DNA from 4 places in the Thermoanaerobacterium sp. RBIITD genome. Region 2 is predicted to be linked to each of the others. Evidence: riboswitches for the same ligand, from Rfam matches in the RefSeq annotation. Region 2 holds a riboswitch; each other region holds the start of a gene.
The links. A riboswitch is a leader RNA that binds a small molecule or an ion and turns the genes downstream of it on or off. The one in region 2 is predicted to bind thiamine pyrophosphate.
Positions count from the first base shown of each region.

Region 1: linked by a shared signal. The riboswitch ahead of thiT (energy-coupled thiamine transporter ThiT) and the one ahead of thiD (bifunctional hydroxymethylpyrimidine kinase/phosphomethylpyrimidine kinase) in region 2 are both predicted to bind thiamine pyrophosphate.
Region 3: linked by a shared signal. The riboswitch ahead of thiC (phosphomethylpyrimidine synthase ThiC) and the one ahead of thiD (bifunctional hydroxymethylpyrimidine kinase/phosphomethylpyrimidine kinase) in region 2 are both predicted to bind thiamine pyrophosphate.
Region 4: linked by a shared signal. The riboswitch ahead of thiS (sulfur carrier protein ThiS) and the one ahead of thiD (bifunctional hydroxymethylpyrimidine kinase/phosphomethylpyrimidine kinase) in region 2 are both predicted to bind thiamine pyrophosphate.

Region 1 is NZ_LT906662.1:1,659,353-1,661,554, reverse strand. It holds gene CPG45_RS07760 (MGDG synthase family glycosyltransferase) at 1-377, opposite strand, end outside; gene thiT (energy-coupled thiamine transporter ThiT) at 617-1,255, opposite strand; TPP riboswitch at 1,319-1,417, opposite strand; gene CPG45_RS07750 (methylated-DNA--[protein]-cysteine S-methyltransferase) at 1,456-1,923, opposite strand; gene CPG45_RS07745 (hypothetical protein) at 1,968-2,202, opposite strand, start outside.
Region 2 is NZ_LT906662.1:165,222-167,423, forward strand. It holds gene CPG45_RS00810 (bifunctional cystathionine gamma-lyase/homocysteine desulfhydrase) at 1-8, opposite strand, end outside; gene CPG45_RS00815 (class I SAM-dependent methyltransferase) at 21-656, opposite strand; TPP riboswitch at 841-958, shown strand; gene thiD (bifunctional hydroxymethylpyrimidine kinase/phosphomethylpyrimidine kinase) at 1,020-1,829, shown strand; gene cytX (putative hydroxymethylpyrimidine transporter CytX) at 1,819-2,202, shown strand, end outside.
Region 3 is NZ_LT906662.1:446,256-448,457, reverse strand. It holds gene thiC (phosphomethylpyrimidine synthase ThiC) at 1-1,285, opposite strand, end outside; TPP riboswitch at 1,332-1,436, opposite strand; gene CPG45_RS02110 (MFS transporter) at 1,798-2,202, opposite strand, start outside.
Region 4 is NZ_LT906662.1:2,636,142-2,638,343, forward strand. It holds gene CPG45_RS12700 (hypothetical protein) at 1-35, shown strand, start outside; gene CPG45_RS12705 (transposase) at 31-522, shown strand; TPP riboswitch at 1,175-1,277, shown strand; gene thiS (sulfur carrier protein ThiS) at 1,321-1,521, shown strand; gene CPG45_RS12715 (thiazole synthase) at 1,523-2,202, shown strand, end outside.

The DNA of each region.
Region 1 (2,202 bases), 1.5 Mb from region 2:
TCAAGATTTCTTTTTACATGTGACAATATAGAACATGAAAAAGGATGCGTACAAATTACAGCATCAGGATTGCAGCTTAGCACATAATCCTTAATAAATGTATATATTGATATGCCGACTAATTTATTTATCTTCCTTTCTATCTTGTCTCTCTCCATCTCATACAGGTATCCCCATAAATCAGGTGTCAACTTCAGGGTTTTTAAATAAATCTGTGTTGTCAGGTTAGCAAGACCAGGAAACTTCTCCCCAAAAGGATTTGCTACAATAGCTTCAACATTTTCTCTCTTTTCAAAAGCTTTTTTAAGCGCCATAGCCGTCCTTTTATGACCTGTTCCTATATCTTCATAAAGTATCAAAATCCTTATCTTATCCATTTAAAGACCCTCTCAATCACTATATTGATTATCTCACCTGAATATTAAATCCTCATTAAATTTGTATTATAAATGTGTTAAATTTTAATGCTATCAATATAGTTTATTTTCTATTGCTATTTATTATTATACCATCAAATTGATTTTATTGAAAAAAAAATATGTTCATCTAAATGTTAAAACGTAATAAAATAAAAGTCCCTTCTACTTAAAAAATAGAAGGGACTTTTATAAACTTCTTATACAAATGCTTTTGCTTTTACTCTATCAATAACATTTTTGACCTGCGGTATAAGTGATACTGCAAAACAAATTCCAACTTCAACACCAACGAGTATTCCATTGACAAGCAGCGAATACACTATTGGATTCATTCCCTTTGGTGCATAACTTGCGAAAAAGAATACGCCAGACAAGAAATGAGAGAAAAACCTTCCAAAACCGCCTACAAGAACACCGAGGCTTAAATTCTTCTTAAATAAACCTGCAAGCCCGAGTGCACCAAATGCCAATGGATAATCAAGAAGCAGCTGTATCCAGTGAACAACAAATGGGTCCTGTATAAGTTGTAGCATGCCATATGCCATGCCAACAACTATTCCAGGCCCTGCGCCATAATAATATGCAAAAATGAATAGTGGCAACATACTTGCAGGTGTTATAGACCCACCTTGTGGCCAATGATAGAACCTAATGTATGACAGTACAAACGATATAGCAATTGCAAGACCACCATATACTATCATCTGTGTATTAAATTTCACGCTTTTTCTTAAGATGTAAAAGAGCAAAACTGCGAATAAAATTGCTACAATGATGGAAATCGTAGCTGGTTTTAATTTTGTAAAATCAGAAAAAATACTTACAATGTAAGACATTAAAAATACCTCCTCTTATTGAGGCTATGTACCGCTGAAAAACAAAAAACCGCATATGAAATATGCGGTTCATAACCGCATTCCCTTCGTAGGTATTAGCCTAATCAGGTTCGAGGGGTTCGGCATTTGCCATCTCAGCTTAAAGCTCCCCCAGCGGACATAGTCTATTAAATTTTTACTCAAGTAATATTATAAGTCAGCTACATCCTAAATGCAATACCTTCATGTCTTAGAAGAAACTCTTTTATGGGTAACCCTCCGCCAAAGCCTGTCAAACTTCCATCAGCACCAATAACTCTGTGACATGGAATTATTATAGGAACTGGATTTCTATTAAGAGCACCTCCAACAGCTCTTTTAGCATTTGGTTTTCCAATTCTCTTTGCAATTTCTCCATATGTTGCATAAGAGCCGAAGGGAATTTTCATAAGCTCCTTCCACACTGATTTTTGAAAATCCGAACCGTTAATATCAAGCTTTACATTGAATTCTTTTAATTGCCCTTCGAAATAAAGTTTAAGCTGTTTTTTGCAATCATCGATATACATATCTTTTCCTCTATAACATTCAAAATTTTCATCATAAAAAAAATCTATCCTGCAAATACCCTTTCCATTTGAATATATAGTAAGCTTGCCAATTGCTGTATCTAAATAATCACATATCACAATACCACATCCTCATGATAAAAACACCGGATTTCTCCGGTATTTTATACATCGTCATTATCACCACTATCATTGTCATCTTCAGTTTCTGTATCTGCATTATCTATGTATAATTTCGATTCATTTCCCTGCACTGAAGCAAGTTTAGCAAGGCTTATTTCTATTGAATCAATTTTTTTCATTTTCCTTAATGTATAAATTATATAAAATACTACAAAAACAATTGATACAATAGGTGTTGCAAATACCGCAAAATATTGAAGTATTAGCATAACAATG
Region 2 (2,202 bases):
TTCCTCATCCTAAATCCTCCTTATTTTTTCGTTCCTTTTGCTATAAATATTCCTGTTTTTGCTGTCTCTCCTTTAGAAGACTTTGCAGTTGCATAAAGGTCTGTTTCTTTTACAAGTATTTCTTTAAAGTTACTACGAATGAGCCATTTTTCTATATCTCCTAAATTAAATCCAAGCCACCTGTCATACATTTCAAATCTTGCCCATTCGTTATTGTGCTTCATTACATCAGTTATTACTAAGCTGCCACCATATTTTAAAATCCTGTGAATTTCCATAATTCCTTTAAATGGATTTTCCACATGATGTAAAGCCATATTTGTAAATACAATATCAATAGAGTCATCAATAATGGGTATTTCTTCCATACTTCCCTTTAAAAAAATCATGTTATTAATACCAAGTTTATCAGCTGTTTGTTTTGCACATTTAAGCATTTGCTCTGAAACATCTATACCAATAACCGTTCTTGCATATTTTGATAGTTCTAAGGCCATAAAGCCGGACCCTGTACCGATATCAGCGACAGTAAAATCATTCTTTCTTTTTAACTTTGATAGCTCAATTGCAATGTTGCGAATATCATCGTCAAAGTATTTTTTTCTTATATCATCCCATTCTTTAGCTATACTGTTAAAATAATTAATAGAATCCATAAAAATGTCCTCCTTAATTACAAGTAAATTGATTGGATTACTTGGTTTTAATATTAAAATAACACTATGATTTAAAATTGTCAATAGAAATTTCAAATTAGTTTTTGATTTATAGATATAGCAAAAATTTAATCGAAGGCACTGTACAAACATAAAAATTATGCTATAATATTTTTATAATTTAATAACTTGTCTGGGGAGCTGGGGGAATTAGCCCGGCTGAGAGTTAGCAGCGAATCTCTGCTATGACCCATAACCTGATCTGGATAATGCCGGCGGAGGGAGTACAATGTAAATTAAGTGCGCTAATCCAGTGCACTTTTTTATTTTGCTTAGCCGGCAAAATTAAAGGAGGAATTCATTATGAAAAAGGTACTTACTATTGCAGGCTCTGACAGCATAGGTGGTGCAGGAATAGAAGCAGATTTAAAGACGTTTTGCGCCCTTGGCGTATACGGTATGTGCGTCATTACGGCAGTGACAGCGCAGAATACTGTTGGAGTTTTTGATGTGAGGGAGATGGATGCTGATATCATCAAAAAGCAGATAGACTGTGTCTTTGATGACACAGAGGTGGATGCCGTAAAGATCGGTATGGTGTCAAGTGAAGAGATTATTGATGCTATTGCGTCATCTCTCAGCAAGTGGAATCCTAAGAATGTTGTATTAGACCCTGTCATGATATCGAAAAGCGGATATTACCTTCTGAAAAAAGATGCCATAGACGCTTTAAAGACAAAGCTTTTGCCTATGGCAGACATAATAACGCCAAATATACCAGAAGCATGTGAACTCACCGGAATGAATATTGAGGGAATTGAAGACATGAAGGAGGCTGCAAAGAAAATCATCGACATGGGTGTAAAAGCTGTCGTCGTAAAAGGCGGTCATTCCGTAGAAAATGCTACTGATGTATTTTACGATGGAAATGAATTTTTAAGTTTGCCACAGGAGAGGATCGATACTAAAAATACACATGGGACAGGATGTACGTATTCTTCTGCTATTGCTTCATACCTTGGTAGAGGATTAAGCTTGAAAGATGCAATAATAAACGCTAAAAGTTATATAACGGAAGCTATAAAAAATTCTTTAGAGATAGGTAAAGGAGTAGGACCTGTAGGACATTTAGTAGATCTTTACAGGAAAGCAGGCATAGACTATGAATATTAAAAACTCGACGTTATTTTTGATATGGGCAGGTGCGGCTATATCGATTGCAGAAGTTTTCACTGGTTCTTATTTCGCACCATTAGGCTTAACTAAAGGGATTTTAAGCATCTTATTAGGTCACATAATCGGTACACTGTTTTTTGCGCTTGGAGGACTTATGTCTTATAAGGTTAAAGAGCCTGCAATAGAATCCACGAAAGGCGTTTTAGGCGACAGAGGCATGATCTTTATAGGATTTTTAAATGTGCTTCAATTGATTGGCTGGACGGCTGTTATGATAATACAATCTGCAAAAGCCTTCAATGGTGCTATTGGCATGTCTACTTCTTTAGGGATTTTTATAGTAGGTGTATCTGTTTTATTGTGGACCTTA
Region 3 (2,202 bases), 280 kb from region 2:
TTTCACACTCCAGGTATTCGCTCACAATTTTCATAGCGCAAAACCTGCCGCACATGCTACACGTATTTTGATTAGAAATATTTTTACTTTGACGATACCTTGACGCCTTTTCCGGGTCTAAGGAAAGCCGTACCTGCGCCTCCCAATCCAGTTTTTTCCTAGCTATAGCCATGGCTAAATCCCTATCCTTGGCTTTTTTAATACCTTTTACCACGTCCGCGGCGTGAGCCGCAATCTTGGAAGCTATTACCCCTTCTTTTACATCATTTAAATCCGGAAGGCCCAGATGCTCTGCAGGTGTCACATAACATAGGAAATCAGCTCCACAGGACGCCGCTATGGCCCCGCCTATAGCGGCCACTATGTGATCGTACCCAGGTGCTATGTCTGTAACCAGCGGCCCCAACACATAAAAAGGCGCACCATCGCACAAGCTCTTTTGCAATTTTACGTTGGCCTCTATCTGATCTAAAGGGACATGGCCGGGTCCTTCTATCATGACCTGTACGCCCGCATCCCGGCATCTTTTGACCAATTGCCCCAATATCAAGAGTTCATGTATCTGACCCCTGTCGGTAGCGTCCGCTATACATCCAGGCCTCAATCCATCCCCAAGGCTCAGGGTGACATCGTGCTCTTTCGCTATATCCAGCAGTCTATCAAAATGCTCAAATAGAGGATTTTCTCTTTGATGATACAGCATCCAACCAACTATAAATGAGCCACCACGGCTCACCACGTCCATAACTCTGCCCTGCTGCCTTAAGCTCTCTAGGGAATCCATCGTCAGGCCACAATGTACAGTCATAAAGTCGACTCCATCCCTGGCCTGCTGTTCTATGACCTCAAAGATATCTTCCTCTGACATTTTTACAATACTCCCATACCTCTCCATAGCTACTACAGCCGCCTGATACAAAGGCACCGTGCCTATTGGAACCTCACAATGCCGTACAATCTCCTTGCGAGTTGCATTTACATCGCCTCCTGTGCTTAGGTCCATAACCGCATCAGCTCCAGCTTTTAGCGCTACGTCCAATTTTACCAGCTCTTTGTCCAGGTCGGGGTATTCCTCAGAGGTCCCTATATTGGCGTTAACTTTTGTGGACAATCCCCCTCCTATGCCACAGGGTTTTAAACCGCCGTGATGTTGATTACAAGGTATTACAATACGACCTGCGGCGACGCCTTCCAATATAAACTCTTCCGTCACACCCTCCTGTTGGGCCACTGCTTTCATCTCGTCACTTAATATACCCCTTTTAGCGTATTCAATCTGTGTCATGATATCTTCTCCTTTCCAAAATAAATAAAAACCATGGACCGCAAGGCACATGGTTTAACCACTTCCCTACGCCGGTCCTAACCGGATCAAGTTCAAGGGTTGAAAGGACGCACCTTTCTCTCAGCTCTGGCGAGCACCCCTAGTGGAATTAAAACGCTAACTATATGATTTTTTAAATCATTTACTATTAGATTATACCACTATGAACTTAAAAATACTATGGTAATAGCCATTTAAAAGCCTTCAAAATATTTTTTAAAGGGTTATGAAATATAACGAGAACAAGAGAATATATGGATACCATAATAGTTTGTGAAAATAATGTTCATCAAATGATAATAGCACAATCAGATACAGAAACTTATGGATTTGAAGAAAAAATTAAGAAGTATTATCAGCAGCATTAGGATCTGGCTATGATACAGTAGAAAGTATTTTTAACACAGGCATTAAGATATTAGAATCATTAGACGATATCCTCAATATGATTTAGTAAAACTAAAAATGCCATTTCACTTTCTGTAAATCAAAAAATGAGTAATTATCGCAGCAAATTGGAAAGCAAGTCCTACCATGCAAACGCCGTACCATCCGTAATGCTGCCAACAAAGGGTACCAAGGAAAGAACCTGCCGCCCCGCCGATAAAATACGAAAACATGAACACGGTATTATTGCGACTGCGTGTTGAGTCACCAAGTGCTTGGACCCTTGCCTGATTGGAAACCTGTCCACACTGATTGCCAAGATCAAGCACGATAACACCGATGATAAGGCCCCAAATTTGATACCCGAATAGGCTAAAGCACAGATAGGCAAGCGTCGATAGTATTACACCAATGCCTACTGTAAAGCGTGGGCTTTTTGTGTCGGCTCCCTTCCCAATCAAAGGTGCCGCGAGTGCACCAGCTACTCCTGC
Region 4 (2,202 bases), 930 kb from region 2:
AATGGTTCTATTTCCAGCATACGTCACTATATTAGCGAATGGAAACATCGTTACAAAAAGGAATATGATAAAGATAAATCTAATGATAATGGAGACAAAATTAGCGAACAAATAGAGCGCAAAAATTTAATAAAGTTGCTGTACAAACCTATCGAGGAAGTAAAAATGATTACTCAAGAGCAATTAGATAGAGTGTTTAATGAATATCCATTTTATACAAGTATATATCATCTTGTAAATGAATTTAGGGAAATACTATTAGAGAAAAATATTAGTAAATTAGAAGAATGGATAGATAAAGCCGATTCGTTAAAAATTCACGAAATAGAAAGTTTTGTGAAAGGGCTGGTAAAAGATATAGATGCTGTTAGAAATGCAATAATATATGATTTTAATAATGGTCTTGCGGAAGGCAGTGTCAATAAGCTTAAAGTAATTAAAAGAATTATGTATAGAAGGTGTAGCTTTGATACACTAAGAGCTAAAGTGCTTTGGTCTGAACATATGCACAAGATTAACTAATTTTGGAAAGAACCACTTTTATTTTACCATTAACATGCCAAATGAAGTTATCTATGAAACAACTATGACTGCGATTGTGCTGCCTATCTTTTTTTGAACTCAGCTTTTTTCCCTTTTGAAAGCTTGCCAGGGTGATTGGCGGTAGCCGTGATGCTTAATCCATTTATACATGTTATTAACGCTCTGTGCAGCTTGATATTTGGAGCGACGATTTTGATTGGAGACATCCTGCCTGTTATTGTGCTATTTACAGTGATGTGCTGTGGCAGCTTTGCGCTGGCAATGTGGAGACTCAAAAAGGAAACTGCCACTAATAGCAATCTACTATGACTTTAGTGTAGGCGGTACTGATGTGGGCTAGGCTGAAATTCACCTTAAGGAATAATGCTATCATAATGTTTGCATTCATATACAAGATATTATTAATTTTAATTTAAAAAAAGACAATGAAGAAAAAATGTTATATTCAGTAAAAAAAGATGTTTCCGTCAAAGCTGTGGGATAAGGTACTCTCAGAGGGAAAATATTATCCTGAACTTGTAGAACAGCATGAAGCCAAGGCTGGAGAATGGAATCAGAAATAAATTAAATTCAACATATTTGCTATTTATTTTGATAATATTTTGTGATATAATTTATTTAAATTAAATGAATAACGAGGCTGGGGTGCCGAAAGGCTGAGAAAGAGCCCATGCTCTTAACCCATTGAACCTGATATAGTTAGTACTATCGTAGGGAGCCTGAATTTTTTATAAAAGGTTCACTTACGTGAACTTTTATTTTTTAAGGGGGAATTATATGGTTTTAAACCTAAATGGAGATAAAGTTGTACTAGACAGTAACATAAGTTTATTAGAATTATTACAGCAAAAGGGTATAAATCCTGAAACAGTGGTTGTTGAATATAATTACAATATAGTCAAAAGGGAAGAATGGCCCAAAATAATATTAAAAGAAAATGACAACCTTGAAGTTATAAGATTTGTAGGAGGTGGTTGATATGCCTGATAAATTAATAATTGGCGGCAAACAAATAACAAACAGATTGTTTATAGGGACAGGTAAATTTCCTGACGACAGGCTTATACCGGAGGTGATTAAAAGGTCAGGTGCACAAGTTGTTACAGTTGCTGTAAGAAGAGTAGATTTTGGTAAGACACAGGAAGATATGATAAATTATATACCTGATGATTGTATTTTGATGCCTAATACATCTGGTGCTAGAAATGCGGAAGAAGCAGTAAGGATTGCAAGGCTTGCAAGGGCTATAGGAGCAGGCAATTGGATTAAAATTGAGATTATTTCTGACAATAAATACCTGTTACCTGATAACATAGAAACTATTAAAGCTACAGAAGTCCTTGCAAATGAAGGGTTTACAGTATTGCCTTATGTAAGCCCTGACCTTATTGTTGCCAGAAAGTTAAAAAATGCAGGCGCTGCTGCAGTAATGCCGCTTGGTGCGCCGATCGGCACAAACAGGGGACTTAAAACAAAAGAACTTATCCAGATATTAATAGATGAAATAGACCTTCCGATTATTGTTGATGCAGGAATAGGTAAGCCACATGAAGCATGTGAAGCAATGGAAATGGGAGCAGCTGCCGTTCTTGTAAATACAGCGATTGCGACAGCCGGCGACCCTGCACTTATGGCTGAAGCTTTTAGCAATGCTGTAAA